2 regions of the Nocardiopsis sp. NPDC058789 genome follow, and region 2 is predicted to be linked to the other one. Evidence: riboswitches for the same ligand, from Rfam matches in the RefSeq annotation. Region 2 holds a riboswitch; the other holds the start of a gene.

Region 1 (7,804 bases), on a different contig from region 2:
GAGTCACCGATCCGGTAGGCCGCCTGGACGAACCCGGGCTCGTAGCCGAGCAGGGCGAACATCGGGACGAAGACCACCGCGAACAGGGCCCACTGCGCGGAGCCGGAGATGATGAAGAAGTTGATCAGCCAGGCCAGCAGGATGAAGCAGAGGACGGCCCCGAACCCGGTGAACCCGGTGGACTCCAGGGCCTCCGCGCCCTTGATCGCGATCCACGTGGACAGGCCGGTCCAGTTGAACAGCTCCAGGAACTGCGCCATCACGAAGGCCAGGACGATGAAGCCGGACATCTCCTTGACGGTGTGCCCCATCATCCGCGCCACGTCGGCCCCGCCCCGGATCGCCCGAGTGGCCACGCCGTAGGCCACGCCGGGCACGGCCAGGGTCAGGAAGACGAGGAAGACCACGGAGCTGAGCAGCGGGGACTCGGGCAGGAACGTGCCGTCCCCGTTGCGCATGGGTGCCCCCGGCGGAAGGGTGACCAGCAGGACCGCGACGACCGTGAGCACCAGGGCGGCCCCGGCCCAGCGCAGCCCGCCGCGCTCGCTCGGGGTGAGCTCGGCGTCCATCTTGAGGTCGGGGCGCTCCTCGGCGGTCCCGTTCGCGATGGTCCCGTCCTCCGTGCCGGTCTGCTCGCGGCTGACCCCGCGCCGTTCGAGGGCGGGTTCGAGGACGCGGTCGATGAGGAGACCGGCCACGACGCTGAGCACGATCGCGATCGTGAAGGTGAGGAAGTGGTTGGAGATCGGGCTGACGTGGGTGGTGCCCAGGCCCTCGACCGACGCGGCGGCGGTGTTGGTGATGCCGGACAGCAGCGCGTCGGTGCTGGTGATGAAGGGGCTGCAGCTGAACGCGGCCATGGCGGCGGCGAAGGAGCCGAGCAGACCGGCGACGGGATGGCGTCCGGCCGCCTTGAAGACCATCGCGGCCAGCGGCGGGATGACCACCATCGCGGCGTCGCTCATGATGCTGCCGGAGACCGCGACCAGGGCGGCCACGTACGGCAGCAGCCACTGCGGGGCCCCGCTGAAGGCCCGGCGGACGAGGGTGTTGAGCAGCCCGGTCCGCTGGGCGATGCCGACGCCCAGGAGGATGGTCAGCACCACGCCCAGGGGCGGGAACCCGATGAAGTTGGGGACGAGGTTGGTGGTGAGCCAGGTGAGTCCCTCAGTGGTGAAGAAGCCCTGGACCCGCTGGGCGCCGTCCTCGCTGCCGGGCACCTCGTAGGTGGCGCCCAGCGCGGACAGGACGGAGGACGCGACGGCGACGATCGCGAAGAGCAGCAGGAAGAGGACGAACGGGTCGGGGATCCTGTTGCCGAGGCGCTCGATGCCGTCGAGGGAGCGGGTGAGGAAGCCGGGGCGCGTCTCGACGGCGCCGCCCCGCTGGGAGCGTGGGGTGCTCATGGGTCACCTCTGGGATGAAGGGGTCGGGGAGGGTCCCGGGGTCAGTTCGCCGTGCCCGGCCGCGTGCCGGTCGTGTCCTTGTGGACCGCGCCGTCCTTGATGACCACGGTGACGTTGTCGGGGTCACCGGGCAGGCTGATGTCCGCGAGGGGGTCGCCGGAGCAGACGACGACGTCGGCGCGCTTGCCGGGTTCGAGGGTGCCGATCTCCTCGCTCAGGCCGAGGAGGTCGGCGGCGTCGCGGGTACCGGCGAGCAGGGCGCCCATGGGGCTCATGCCGTGCTCCACCAGAAGGGCGAGTTCGCGCAGGTTGCGGCCGTGCGGGCAGATACCCGAGTCCGTGCCGAGGGCCACGCGGACCCCGGCCCGGACGGCGGCGGTGATGTTCTCGCCGAGGTGTTCCTGGAGCCTGAGCTTCTTGGCGACCGCGTAGTCGGCCGACTTCGCGGGGTCGGGCGGGGTGGTGGCGGTGGACAGGGTGGGCACCAGGTAGGCGCCGTTCTCCAGCATGAGTTCGATGCCGAGCTCGTCGATCTCGTAGCCGTGCTCCACACTGGTGACCCCGGCGGTGAGGGCGTTGCGGATACTGCGGGCGCTCTGCGCGTGCGCGGCCACGGGGATGTCGTGGCTGGCGGCCTCGCGCACGATCGCGGACATCTCCTCGACGTTGAGGCCGTCGTGCCAGGGGGTGTCCTGGGGGCTCCACACACCGCCGCTGGCCATCACCTTGATGACCCCGGCACCCTTGCGCATCACCTCGCGGGTGGCGCGCAGGGCCTCGGCGGGGCCGTCGGTGTTGATCGAGACGGCCCCGCCCGGGCCCAGGACCGTGCCGTAGTCGAAGCCGCAGCACGTGCGGAAGTCGCCGTGGCCGCCGGTGGGGCCGAGCGCCCGGTAGGCGGTCGTGACGCGCGGCCCGGCGACGATGCCCTCCTCGACCGCGCGGACCACGGCCTGGTCGAGTCCGGCCAGGTCGCGGACGCTGGTGACCCCCGCGTCGAGGGTGGCCCGCAGGCGCGGGATGGCGGTGAAGTAGCCGTAGTGCGGGGGCTGGTCGATCAGGTCGGCGGGGTTCATGCCGTCGCCGGACATGGTCATGTGCACGTGGGTGTCGACGAAGCCGGGCAGGATCGTGCCCCCGGCCGCGTCGACCTCCTCGTGGGGTTCGCCGACGTGCGGCGCCTGGTCGGCGGGGCCGATCCAGTCGATCCGTCCGTCACGCAGGACCAGCGCCCAGTCGTGGCGGGGGCCCTCTCCGGTCCCGTCGATCACGGTTCCGTTGCGGACCACGAGGGTCCTGACAGCCGAGGTCATCGACGCCACCTTTCTCCCCGCACCCGGTCCCGGCGCCGCGACGCGGCCGCCCGGACGCGACGGTGCGCACCCAACCGAGGACTCGCAGCTCAGGGCCGCGCTTCTGATCTTGCGGAAACCTACGTGGATGCTCCGGTAGCCTGCGGAAATCGCCGGATACCGCTATCGAGGAGGTGGATCCTGCCGGAATCGAGCATGCCCAACGAGTTCGACTTGACCCTGATCAACGCGCTCCAGCTCGCCCCCAGAGCCACCTGGGCGGAGCTGGGACCGGTGCTGGACGCGGACCCCACCACGCTCGCCCGACGCTGGAGGAGGTTGGAGGAGGAGGGTCTGGCCCGTATAGCCGCGTTCCCCCGTCGCCGGGTGATGGCACGGCGGCACCTCAGCTACGTGGAGCTGAGCTGCCGCAACGGATCGGTCGAACGGGTCGCGGCGGCGCTGGCCGAGGACCGCGACACCCTGAGCATCCAGTTCGTGGCCGGGTCCCACCAGCTCATGCTCACCGTGGTGCCCGGCTCGGGTCTGGCGGACTACCTGCTCAACTGGGTGGGCGGCATCCCGGACGTGGTCTCCTACCGGGTGCACGTCGTCACGGAGGTCCCTCGGGAGGCCTACCTGTGGCAGGTCCGCGCCCTGTCGCCCGCGCAACGGCGTCGGCTGCGCGCCCTCGCCCCCACCCTGCGTGACCCGGTGGGCGACGAACGCGTCACCGAGCTCGACCAGGAGATCGTGGACCTGCTGTGCCGGGACGCCCGGCTGGGCTACCAGGCCATCGCGGACCGGCTGGACGTCGCGCCCACCACCGCCGCACGGCGGATCAACCGGCTCCTGCGCGACGGCCTCCTCGGGCTGCGCTGCGACATCTCCCGAGCGCACATGGGGTGGCCGAGCGCCGCCACCCTGTGGGGCACCGTGGACCCGAGCGTGCTGGACGCCGTTCCCGATCTGGGGGAGCGCATCCCCGAGGTGCGTCTGTGCACGACCATCGCGGGTCCGGAGAACACGCTGTTCATCCTGTGGCTGCGCGACGCCCCCGACCTCACCCGGGTGGAGCGCAGGTTGCTGGAGGAGCTGCCGGGACTGCGCATCGCGGACCGTCGGATGACGCTGCGCACGTTCAAGTTCATGGGCGGGGTGACCGACGCCGACCAGCGCTTCGTGCGGTCCGTCCCGGTCCAGCTCCGGTCCCCGGGCGACCCGTAGGTTCGGGGCGGGAGAGCGGGGACACCTGTCCCCCGGATCGGCGCCCTCCGCCGACCCGGCCGCACGCCACGATCCCTCTCCCGCGAGAACGGTCGAGGCGTCCCCCCGACCCCTCGGGACGTCTGGTCGTCTCACGGGCCGAAAGGACCCGAGAAGCAATGTCGCCCCCGGCGGCCCCGGGCAGCCCCTCGCCGTTCCTAGGCGGCCGGGAGGACGTCCAGGGCGACCAGGAGCTCACGGCCCAGCGACTCGCGCAGGTCGGCGTCCTCCTGGTCCTCGACCTCCAGACGGAGCGCGAAGGTGTGCAGGTCGGAGCCCTGCTCGACCCAGCCCACCCACCAGCCGGGCACCGGGTCCACGTCGACGCCCAGGCCGGTCCGGCCGAAGAGCTGGTGGTGCGGTCCCTCCTCGACCAGGAGCAGGTCGCGCAGCGCGCGCTGGTGCTGGACGTCCACGGGCAGTTCCTCGCGGGCGAGTTCCGCGACGAAGGTGGCCTGCTCCAGCGCGGAGATCTCCAGGGGGCCCTCCAGCCAGAAGCGGTCCGTAGCCCCTTCCTCGCCCACGTTCCGGTTGCCGTAGTCGAACCGGTCCACCCAGGTGGACATCCGGTCGTACCCGATCCGGTCCGCGACCTCCTGGTGCACCGGGACGTCGGAGGTGGGCAGGGCCTCACGCAGGCTCAGCTCGTCGCCGGACTCCGGGGAGATCACCTCGTCCACGTCGGACACCTCGCCGGTCTGGAGGGCGATCAGCGTGTTCGGCAGCTTGAAGGTGGACGCGGGCACGGCGCGCTCGTCCGCCTGGTCCGGGTTCACGACGACGGCGGACCGGTCACCGGCGTCGAAGAGCACGAACGTCCCCTTCACCCCGGCCTCGGCGAAGACCGCCTCCAGGTCCTCACGCTCCACGGTCTGCACGTCGCCCAGCTGTACGGGGTTGCCGACGGTGCCCTGGGCGGGCTCCGTGTCGTCGGTCGCCGCGCAGGCGACCCCGCCGAACAGGGTGAGGGCACAACCCGCCGCTCCGAGGGCGAAACGGCCGGGGGCGTGCCCCGGCCTCCCGGGAGCGTGTTCGGTGTCGGTACGCACTCGTCTCCTCCACAGGGCTGTCCGAAGGAACGTCCACCCACAAAGCTAGGGCATGCACGGTGGTCACACACCACGCTTCGTGACCTCGGCGGACCGTGTCGCGAAGGTCGTCCCGGCCTGTCTGAGCCGGGGTGGCGCGGTCGTCCACAACCGCCCGGGCAGTCTTGGGCGCCCCAGTTCTCCGCTGCTAGGCTGAGTGTGTTGCTGACCCCGTACGGGAGAGTGTCCGCGTATCCAGCGTGGGCCGCCGAAGGAGCAATCCCTCCCCGAAGACAACCTCTCAGGCACAGCGGACCGTACGGGCGAGACCACTCTGGAAAGCAGGGACGCGTTCCCTCGCCGAAGGTGCAAACCACGCCGAGCGCGCGGTGAAGCTCTCAGGCACCCATGACAGAGGGGGAGGATGGCAACGCCTTACGCACGACACCCATCCTCTCGGGAGTGCCCATGTCAGAGTCCGCGACCGCGCCGCGTCTCACCGCGCTGCACAAGATCCACGAAGAGGCCGGGGCGACGCTCGTCGACTTCGCCGGATGGCTGATGCCCCTCCGCTACAGCAGCGAGACCGCCGAGCACACCGCCGTCCGTGAGGCCGCGGGGCTGTTCGACCTCTCCCACATGGGCGAGATCCGGCTGACCGGCCCGCAGGCAGCCGAGGCCCTCGACCACGCCCTGGTCGGCTTCCTGTCCAAGGTCAAGGTCGGCCGCGCCCGCTACACCATGATCACCGCCGAGGACGGCGGGGTCCTGGACGACCTCATCGTGTACCGGCTCGGCGAGGACGAGTACCTGGTCGTGGCCAACGCGGCCAACGTGCCCGTGGTCGCCTCCGCCCTGGCCGAGCGCGCCTCCGGCTTCGACGTCGAGGTCGCGGACGAGTCCGCCGACTACTCGCTCATCGCGATCCAGGGCCCGCGCGCGGTGGAGATCCTCGCCCCGCTCACCGACGCCGACCTGGACGACATCCGCTACTACGCGGGGTACGAGCACACCGTGGCCGGGGTACCGGTCCTGCTCGCCCGCACCGGCTACACCGGCGAGGACGGGTTCGAGATCTTCGTCCGGCCCGCCGACCGCGCCCCCGAGGTGTGGGCGGCGCTCATGGCCGAGGGCGCCCCGCACGGGTTGGTCCCGGCCGGTCTCTCCTCCCGCGACACCCTCCGTATGGAGGCCGGGATGCCGCTCTACGGCCAGGAGCTCTCGGCCGACCTCACCCCCTTCGACGCCGGACTGGGCCGCGTGGTCAAGCTCGACAAGCCGGGCGACTTCGTGGGCCGCGCCGCGCTGGAGGAGGCCTCGCGCACCGCCCGTGGTCGGCGTCTGATCGGCCTCGCCTCGCGCGGCCGCCGTCCGCTCCGCAAGGGCCAGGACGTCCTGCGCGACGGCACCGTCATCGGAGTCACCACCAGTGGCGCCCCCTCCCCCACCCTGGGCCGCCCCATCGCCATGGCCTACGTGGACGGCGACCTCGACACCTCGACCGGCGCGTTCACCGTGGACGTGCGCGGACGGGGCGAGGACGTCGACGTGGTCGAGCTGCCGTTCTACCAGCGGCAGTCGTAGGAAGCGGGGCCGCCACCGGCGGACCCGAGAACCTGCACGCCCCGCGCGGCCGGATCCCCACGAGGGACCGGCACGGTCGGGGCGTGGCCAGGCGTAGGCCGGGCCGGGTCGCCGTACGGGCGCACGGCAGACAAATGGAACACCTCCAAGGAGAGTTGAAGTGAGCGTTCCCACGGAGCTGGGTTACACCGCCAAACACGAGTGGATCGCGGTCAGGGACGGGGTCGCCACCGTCGGGATCACGGCCTTCGCCGCCGAGTCGCTGGGTGACATCGTCTTCGTCGAGACCCCGGCGGTCGGTGACGAGGTCACCGCCGGCGAGACCGCGGGCGAGGTGGAGTCCACCAAGTCCGTCAGCGACATCTACTCCCCCGTCACCGGAGAGGTCGTGGAGGTCAACGAGGCGCTCGAGGACGCCCCCGAGACCATCAACTCCGAGCCCTTCGAGGGTGGCTGGCTGTTCAGGGTGCGCTTCTCCGAGCAGCCCGCGAACCTGCTCTCCGCCGAGGAGTACACCAAGCTGACCGAAGGCGAGAACTAGCATGACCAGCGACAACCTTCTCAACCAGACCCTGGGCGAACTCGACCCGGAGGTCGCGGCCGCCGTCGACGCCGAACTGGCGCGCCAGCGCGACACCCTGGAGATGATCGCCTCCGAGAACTTCGCCCCCCAGGCGGTCCTGGAGGCCCAGGGCACGGTCCTGACCAACAAGTACGCCGAGGGCTACCCCGGCCGTCGCTACTACGGCGGCTGCGAGCACGTCGACGTCGTCGAGCAGCTGGCGATCGACCGCGCCAAGGAGCTGTTCGGCGCCGAGCACGCCAACGTGCAGCCGCACTCGGGCGCGCAGGCCAACACGGCCGTGTACTTCGCGCTGCTCAAGCCGGGTGACACCATCCTGGGCCTGGACCTGGCCCACGGCGGTCACCTGACCCACGGCATGCGGATCAACTACTCCGGCAAGATCCTCAGCGCCGTGGCCTACCACGTGCGCGACGAGGACGGCACCGTCGACTACGACGAGGTCGCCGCCCTGGCCAGGGAGCACCAGCCGAAGATGATCGTGGCGGGCTGGTCCGCCTACCCGCGCCACCTCGACTTCGCGAGGTTCCGCGAGATCGCCGACGAGGTCGGCGCGCTGCTCATGGTGGACATGGCGCACTTCGCCGGTCTGGTCGCGGCCGGACTGCACCCCAACCCGGTGCCGTTCGCGGACGTGGTCACCAC
Region 2 (7,804 bases):
ACGTTGCCGTCGTCGGCGCAGGCCACCACGGCCACCCGCATGCCCGCCATGACCGCGCTGGCGGCGTTGGTGCCGTGCGCGGAGCTGGGGATGAGGCAGACGTCGCGGTGATCGTCGCCGCGCGAGCGGTGGTAGCCCCTGATGGCCAACAGACCGGCGAGCTCACCCTGGGAGCCGGCGTTGGGCTGGAGGGAGACGGCGTCGTAGCCGGTGACCTCGGCCAGCCACCCCTCCAGGTCGCGGATGAGCGACACGCTCCCGGCCGCCTGGTCGAGCGGGGCGAACGGGTGCAGCCCCGCGAACTCCGGCCAGGTGATGGACTCCATCTCGGCGGTCGCGTTGAGCTTCATGGTGCACGAGCCCAGCGGGATCATCGTGCGGTCCAGCGCGAGGTCGCGGTCGGACAGGCGGCGCATGTAGCGCAGCAGGGAGGTCTCGCTGCGGTGGGTGTTGAACACCTGGTGGGTGAGGTAGTCGACGCCGCGCGCGAGGTCGGCGGGGAGGCGGTCGGCGTCTCCGTCCACGGACACCGGGCCGCGCTCGGCACCCCGGTCGGCCTCCCCGAAGGCGGCGAGCACCTTCTCCAGGTCCTCCACGGTGGTGGTCTCGTCCACGCTGAGGCCGACCGTTCCCTGGTCGACGCCCAGCAGGTTGATTCCGGCCTCCAGGGCGCGCTCGACCACGCGGTCGGCGCTGGGCACGCGCACGCGCAGGGTGTCGAAGTAGGTCCCGTGGAGCACCTCGAAACCGCGCTGGGCGAGTGTGTCGGCCAGGGCCGCCGTGCGGGTGTGGACCTGGCGGGCGATCGCACGCAGTCCGTCGGGGCCGTGGTAGACGGCGTACATCCCGGCCATGATGGCCAGGAGCACCTGGGCGGTGCAGATGTTGCTGGTGGCCTTCTCGCGGCGGATGTGCTGCTCGCGGGTCTGGAGGGCCAGACGGTAGGCGGGCTTGCCCGCGTCGTCCACGGAGACGCCCACCAGGCGACCGGGCAGCTGACGGCGGAGCTTCTCCCCCACCGACATGTAACCGGCGTGCGGGCCGCCGAAGCCGAGCGGGACGCCGAAGCGCTGGGTGGAGCCCACCGCGATGTCCGCCCCCAGGTCGCCGGGGCTGCGCAGCAGGGTCAGCGCGAGGATGTCGGCGGCGACCACGGCCAGGGCGCCGCGCTCGTGCGCCTCCGCGATGACGGCGCTGGGGTCGCGCACCACACCGCTGGAGGCCGGGTACTGGACCAGGACGCCGTAGACGTCTCCCTCCGGCAGGCCCTGGGTGAGGTCCGCGACGACGACCTCGATGCCCAGGGGTTCGGCGCGGGTGCGCAGCACCTGGAGGGTCTGCGGGAAGACGTCGGAGTCGACCACGAAGACGTCGCCCTTGACCTTGCTGACGCGGCGGGCCAGGGTCATGGCCTCGGCGGCGGCGGTGGACTCGTCCAGCAGGGAGGCACCGGTGATGGGCAGACCGGTGAGGTCGGAGACCATGGTCTGGAAGTTGATGAGGGCTTCGAGCCGGCCCTGGGAGATCTCGGGCTGGTAGGGCGTGTAGGCCGTGTACCAGGCCGGGTTCTCCATGATGTTGCGCAGGATGACCGGGGGCGTGAGTGTGCCGTAGTAGCCGCGGCCGATCATCGGGGTGGTGGGCCTGTTGCGCGAGGCAAGGTCGCGCAGTTCCGCCAGCGCCTCGGCCTCACCGATCGCCGCGGGCAGGTCGAGCGTCGCGCTCTGGCCGGGGGCGCTGAGGATGGACGCGGGCACGGCCGCGTTCATGAGATCGGCGGTGGAGCCGTAGCCGACCGTCTTGAGCATCTCGGCGGTCTCGGCGGGGGCGGGTCCGATGTGGCGGTCCGCGAACACCCGGGCGGGGGCGCCCGGGGTGGGGACGTTCGACGGGTCAGGCACGGAGACCTCCTGGTGACAGGGCCGATCGGGTCGGCGGTGTTCCTCACGGTCTCCCCCTCTGTCACCGGGCACGACCGCGCCCAGGCTTCAGAGCGGCCTACTCCGCGCGGTCCATGGTGCCTGAGAGGTTACTGGGGAGTATTGCCCCGTCGGCGCCTCGTTGCCGAGGTCTCTCCCGCGCGGTATCAGCGGCCTGCTGACGCTCTGTATGTGTGTACAAGCAGGGAGAATGTCGGTTTTCATCCCCGTTGTGACTACGACCGTACTCGATCCGGCCCCGTGGCACCGAGTCAGGGCGCACCTTCACCGTGGTCGACGCGCCCGCGCCGGTACCGCGTTCACCCGGTGCGCCGCTCCCGGCGCCGCATGGCCAGCTCGTCCACGACCTGGGGTGCCGCCGCGGGCAGATCCGCTCTCTCCTCGGCCGGGACCACGCCGAGCGCCTCCTCCAGTTCACGGGAGACGTTGGCCAACGCCAGACCGAACATGCCCTGGCCCCGCTGCATGAGGTCGACCACCTCGTCGGGCGAGGTGCACTCGTACACGCTGACGCCGTCGCTCATGAGGGTGATGCGGGACAGGTCGGTGGCGGGGCGGCCGCGCAGGTGGTCGACGGCCGTGCGGATCTGTTGGAGCGATATCCCGGTGTCCAGGAGACGCTTGGCCACCTTCAGCATCAGGATGTCGGGGAGGCTGTACAGCGGAGCGTTGTGGGCACCCGTGCGCACGCTCGGCTCCACCAGGCCGGTCCTGGCCCAGTAGTCCAGCTGTCGATAGGTGATCCCGGCGGCCGTACACGCCGCTGGACCCCGATACCCGACGTCCGTAGGCAGCGCCATCACGTCCTCTTCGCACAGTAGGCCCTGCTGCCCCGCTAGCCGCAGCGCGGACCGCCTGTCATGGTGATCCCGCTTGCCGCTCGCTACCGCCACGCCGACCTCCGGCTTCTCGTCCCACGGCGGCATCGACAGGGGAGTCCACTCAGGGAACGGGCGCGCCGTGGGTTTCACAGCACTGACGGTAGGACGACCGCAGGGCAGCGTCAACGAAGGCGCGCGGCGCGTCGCCAAGTGCGCACACCAAGGAAGCCGCGGTCCCGGCCCCCGCCGGGCCGAAACCCACTGGGCGGTTGTCGACTGCGCCCTCCACGACCATTCCGTTCACCCAATCTATCACCGGTGCGACCCATGAACCCGCAGGTCACGGCCGCGAATAGACGAATCGGGGCCCGCGGAGGGCGAGCCCCGACCGTCTCAGGTACCTCGTTGGCCGAAATCCTCGGGCGAGATGTTGTCCAGAAACTCCCGAAACGCCTCGACCTGGTCCTCCTGCTCGTCCGGGATCGGCATCCCGGCCTCCTCGATCACGTCCTCGTGGGCGTAGATCGGGGTGCCGGTCCGTAAGGCCAGGGCGATGGAGTCCGAGGGGCGCGCGCTGACCTCCACACCGTTGCTGAAGACCAGCTCGGCGTAGAAGATGCCGTCACTCAGCCCGGTGATGTTGACCGTCTCCAGCCCCGTGTCCAACGCGTCCAGGACGTCACGGAACAGGTCGTGGGTGAGCGGGCGCGCGGGCGAGACTCCCTGCTGGGCGAGCGCGATCGCGGAGGCCTCCACCCCACCGATCCAGATCGGCAGGTAGCGGTCCCCCTCGGATTCCTTGAGCAGGACAATCGGTTGGTTCGAGGGCATCTCAACCCGGACGCCGACGACCTCCATGTGTTTCACAGCGGCTCCGTCCCACGAGTCGTCATGCCGGATGGGCGCTCGTCCCTGCTCCCCCGTCGGATCAGGACCCGAGGGCGAAATCGGCACCCTTCGTTACAAAGCTCTCCGGAGGCGGGGGGCCGCAAACCTCCTCGGCACACCCGCCCCCGTCGACCGTGGTCAGCGCGCCGTCATCGGCGCGGCTTGGTCAGCAGGACCATCCGGAACTTGCCGATCTGGATCTCGTCCCCACCGCCCAGCTCGGCCTCGTCCACCGGTTCGCGGTTGACGTAGGTTCCGTTGAGGCTGCCGACGTCACGGACCCCGAAGCCGTTGCCGCGGCGGAAGAACTCCACGTGGCGTCGGGACACGGTGACGTCGTCGAGGAAGATGTCGCTGTTGGGGTGTCGGCCGGCGGTGGTGACGTCGCTGTCCAGCAGGAAGCGACTCCCGGCGTTGGGGCCCCGCCGGACCACCAGCAAGGCGGTCCCGGGTGGAAGCGCGTCGGTGCTGGCGGGATCGTCGCCGCCGAGTTCATCGCCCTGTTCCTCCTCCTCCAGCGCCTGTATACCGGAGATGGAGATGGTCGACGTGACATCCCCAGCGGAGTCACCGCCGGCGTTGGGCCGTGGGCTCTGCTGTTCGGCCCTGCGGACCGGTGTTCCACAGTGGGAGCAGAAACGGGCATCATCCGCAACGGCGTGACCGCACTGCGTGCAGTAAACGCTCGACATAGGTCGGCTCGGCCTCCTACCGCACGGGGCGGTGCTTGATTCGGCTGATCGGTGGCGCGTTCCGGGCGCCAGGCGGGCAACGGGGCCCGCTCACCGTCCGGAACACGGTGAGTCGGTCCACTGTCCACGGTCGCGGCAGCGGTTCGCCTCACACGGTCGGTCGCTAGGTCTCATCCCCCAAGTAGGACTCCTTGTCACCCCCGTTGGATGTCCGCCGTTGCCGGGATTCCGTGGCGGGAGGTGACACGGTGCTTCAGGGAACACTCGACTTTAAACCATATCCCTGTCCAGACAGGGTTTCGCTCCCCCTCGGCCCGCCGCGAACACCCGTCGGGGCGCCCGCGTGGCGGGGTCCGCTCGCGTCGGTGCCCGGGGCACCGCCACGACCGGAGACAGGCCTCATGGGGAGACCCACACCTGTTCTGGAGCAGATGCCCGGCCCGGGCGTTTGGTTCTCCGTCACGCGGGGTGGATTTTCGTGAACTTCCGGCCCCTGCCTCGACCTGCGCCTTCGTCCACTTTATCCCCCGCTCCGCCCCGGGGTGGGAACACCCCGGGGCGCGACCCGGACACGGAACGTGGGCACGGGCGTCACCCTCCGCCCGTGCCCGCGCGCCAGAGGGCGCGGAGCCAGGCCGCTAGCTCTCGGCCCGTTCCACCACGGCGGCCCACTCGTCGAGCAGACTCTGCACCGTGTCCGAATCAGGACCTTCAGCCCAAAGATGGGTCACGGCCTCCGCCGTGTCCGGCAGGACCAGTGCCCAACTGCCGTCGGGCTCGATCACCCGGACACCGTCCGTGGTGTCCAGTTCGCGGTCTCCGGCGGCCTCCACGACCGCGCGCATCACGCTCCCCTTGACCGCCCACGGGGTGGGCACCGAACGGCGCAGGAGGTGCGCCTGAGCGATCGCACGGTCGATCTGGCCGAGCGAGCGCCGGGTCCGCGCCACCAACCCGAGCAGCCGCACGAACGCGGCGATCGCGTCACTGGTCGGACTGAACTCGGGGACCACGAAGCCGCCCCGGCCGTCAGCGGCGAGCACGATCTCCGCGCCCTCCGAGCGCACCGCCTTGGTCAGCTCGTCCGTGGCGGTGGCCGTCCACAGCACCTCGGCACCGTGCGAACGGGCCACCTTCTCCGCCACCCGGGTCGTGGTGACCGGCAGCGCCACCCGGCCTCCGCCGCGTTCGGCGGCGACCAGGTCCAGGACCACCAGCAGTGCGCGGTCGCCGTCCACCAGCTCGCCGTTCTCGTCCACGATGGAGAGCCGCTCGGCCACCGGATCGAAGCGCACGCCGAAGTCGGCGCCGGAGTTGGCGACCAGTTCGCCCAGCCGCTCCAGGTCCCGCATCTTCTTCGCGACGGTGTCGGTGGGCGAGGCCTCGTCCAGCCGGTTGTTCACCGTGAGCACGTCCACGCCGATCCGGCCCAGCAGCGAGGGCAGGATCAGCGAACCCGTGCCGCCGGCGCAGTCGACCACGACCTTGAGCTCGGCCTCGGCCACACCGGACGTGTCCACGGACCGCAGCAGCTCATGGGAGTAGTTCTCCACGTTGCGCGACGGGAAGGACAGCTCACCGATCTCCCCGGGGAAGGCGCGCCGGTACTCGGCTCGGGAGAAGACCCGGTCGAGCTTGCGCTGGGCTCCCGGTGAGAGGTCGGCGCCCTGTCCGTCCAGGAAGATGATGTCCACGGACTCGGGGTCGCCGGGGCTGGTGCGCACGGTGATGCCGCCGCTGACACCGCTCTGCGAGGTGTGGAAGCGCGCCACCGGCAGCGGGACCACCTCCAGGTCCCGCACCTCGATGGCGGCGGCCGTGAGCGCGCTGATGATCGCGCGCTTGAGCGTGCGCGCCGCCCGAGAGACGTCACGGGACGTCGTGACGATCGCGCCCTTCTTGAGCGTGGTCGCGTAGGCGTTGGCCAGCCGCACCGCGAGCTCCGGGGTGATCTCGACGTTGATCAGCCCGGACACGCCCCGGGGACCGAACAGCGAACGCTGCCCGCGCGACTCCCAGATGACGTTGGTGCTGACCACCGCACCGGCCTCGATGGTCTTGAACGGGTACACCTTGACGTCGTTGCTCACGTACGCCTCGGACTCGATGACGCAGTCCTCGCCGACGATCGCCCCCTCCTCGATCCGGGCGGCCGCCATCACGTCGGTGTTCTTGCCGATCACCGTGCCGCGCAGGTTGGCGCCCCGGCCGATGAACACGTTGTCGTGCAGCACCGTGCGGTGGCAGAAGGCCTCGGCCCGGACCACCGTGTTGCTGCCGACCACCGTGTACTCCCGCAGCTCCGCCCCGGCCTCGACCTTGGCGTAGTCACCGACGTAGAGCGGGCCCTTGAGCACCGCGCTGGTGTCCACCTCGGCGCCCTCGCCGACCCACACCCCCGGCGAGACCTCGAAGCCGTCGATCTCGACGTCGACCTTGCCCGAGAGCACGTCCGCCTGGGCGCTGAGATAGCTCTCGTGGGTGCCCACGTCCTCCCAGTAGCCGTCGGCGACGTACCCGTACAGGGGCGCGCCCTCCTCCAGCAGTTCGGGGAAGACGTCGCCGGACCAGTCGACCACCTCGCCCGCGGCGACGCGGTCGAGCACCTCCGGTTCCATGATGTAGATGCCGGTGTTGACGGTGTCGGAGAAGACCTGGCCCCAGGTGGGTTTCTCCAGGAAGCGCTGGATGCGGCCCTGGTCGTCCACGATGATGATGCCGAACTCCAGCGGGTTGGGCACCCGCTTCAGGGCGATGGTGACCTTGGCTCCGCGCTCCTTGTGGAACCGGACCATGTCGGTCAGGTCGATGTCGGTGAGCGCGTCACCGGAGATGACGATGAACGGTTCGCCGCGCAGGTGCTCCTCGGCGTTCTTGACGCTCCCGGCGGTGCCGAGCGGAACCTCCTCCGCGACGTAGTGGAGCTTCATGCCGAGCTCCTCGCCGTCCCCGAAGTAGTTGCGGATGAGCGTGGCCAGGAACTGGACGGTGACCACGGTCTCGGTGAACCCGTGTTTGCGCAGCAGGCGCAGCACGTGCTCCATGATGGGGCGGTTGACCACCGGGAGGAGCGGTTTGGGCTGGTTGGCCGTCATCGGGCGCAGGCGCGTGCCCTCGCCGCCCGCCATCACGACGGCCTTCATGGGGGGTGCGGTGGCCTCACCCGGGGGGACGGGTGCGGAGTCGGGTGCGGTCATCGCGCGCACCCCCGAACGGCGGTGCCGTCAGGAGACGCGGCGAAGGACGGTTTCTCGGAACGCGCACGGTCGCGCGCGGTGGGACATGTTCTCATTGCGGAGACGACACTCCCTTTCGATCCGACAGGACTCTGGTGAGCCGGTCCGCCGGTTCGCTCGGTGGATCAGGGCGCGGTCCGGCCCTGGTCCGGCAGGCCCGGTCCGTCCGAGCCCTCGGGTTCCGCGCCGGGTTCGCCGTCAGCGGTCGCCGGAGCGGACGGATCGGG

What was found. Region 2 has a riboswitch for glycine ahead of gcvP (aminomethyl-transferring glycine dehydrogenase). Riboswitches for the same ligand answer to the same signal wherever they lie in the genome.
Region 1: it holds a riboswitch for glycine, as region 2 does, so the genes downstream of both, gcvT (glycine cleavage system aminomethyltransferase GcvT) here and gcvP (aminomethyl-transferring glycine dehydrogenase) in region 2, are expected to answer to the same signal.

What each region holds. Positions count from the first base shown of each region.
Region 1 is NZ_JBHYOW010000004.1:386,766-394,569, forward strand. It holds gene ACFW3L_RS07685 (AbgT family transporter) at 1-1,406, opposite strand, end outside; gene ACFW3L_RS07690 (amidohydrolase family protein) at 1,448-2,719, opposite strand; gene ACFW3L_RS07695 (Lrp/AsnC family transcriptional regulator) at 2,915-3,925, shown strand; gene ACFW3L_RS07700 (penicillin-binding transpeptidase domain-containing protein) at 4,123-5,013, opposite strand; glycine riboswitch at 5,219-5,320, shown strand; gene gcvT (glycine cleavage system aminomethyltransferase GcvT) at 5,461-6,576, shown strand; gene gcvH (glycine cleavage system protein GcvH) at 6,737-7,117, shown strand; gene glyA (serine hydroxymethyltransferase) at 7,119-7,804, shown strand, end outside.
Region 2 is NZ_JBHYOW010000018.1:9,974-17,777, reverse strand. It holds gene gcvP (aminomethyl-transferring glycine dehydrogenase) at 1-1,901, opposite strand, end outside; glycine riboswitch at 1,999-2,089, opposite strand; gene ACFW3L_RS22710 (MerR family transcriptional regulator) at 2,240-2,740, opposite strand; gene ACFW3L_RS22705 (bifunctional nuclease family protein) at 3,155-3,628, opposite strand; gene ACFW3L_RS22700 (FHA domain-containing protein) at 3,799-4,341, opposite strand; gene ACFW3L_RS22695 (sugar phosphate nucleotidyltransferase) at 4,980-7,484, opposite strand; gene ACFW3L_RS22690 (CDP-alcohol phosphatidyltransferase family protein) at 7,703-7,804, opposite strand, start outside.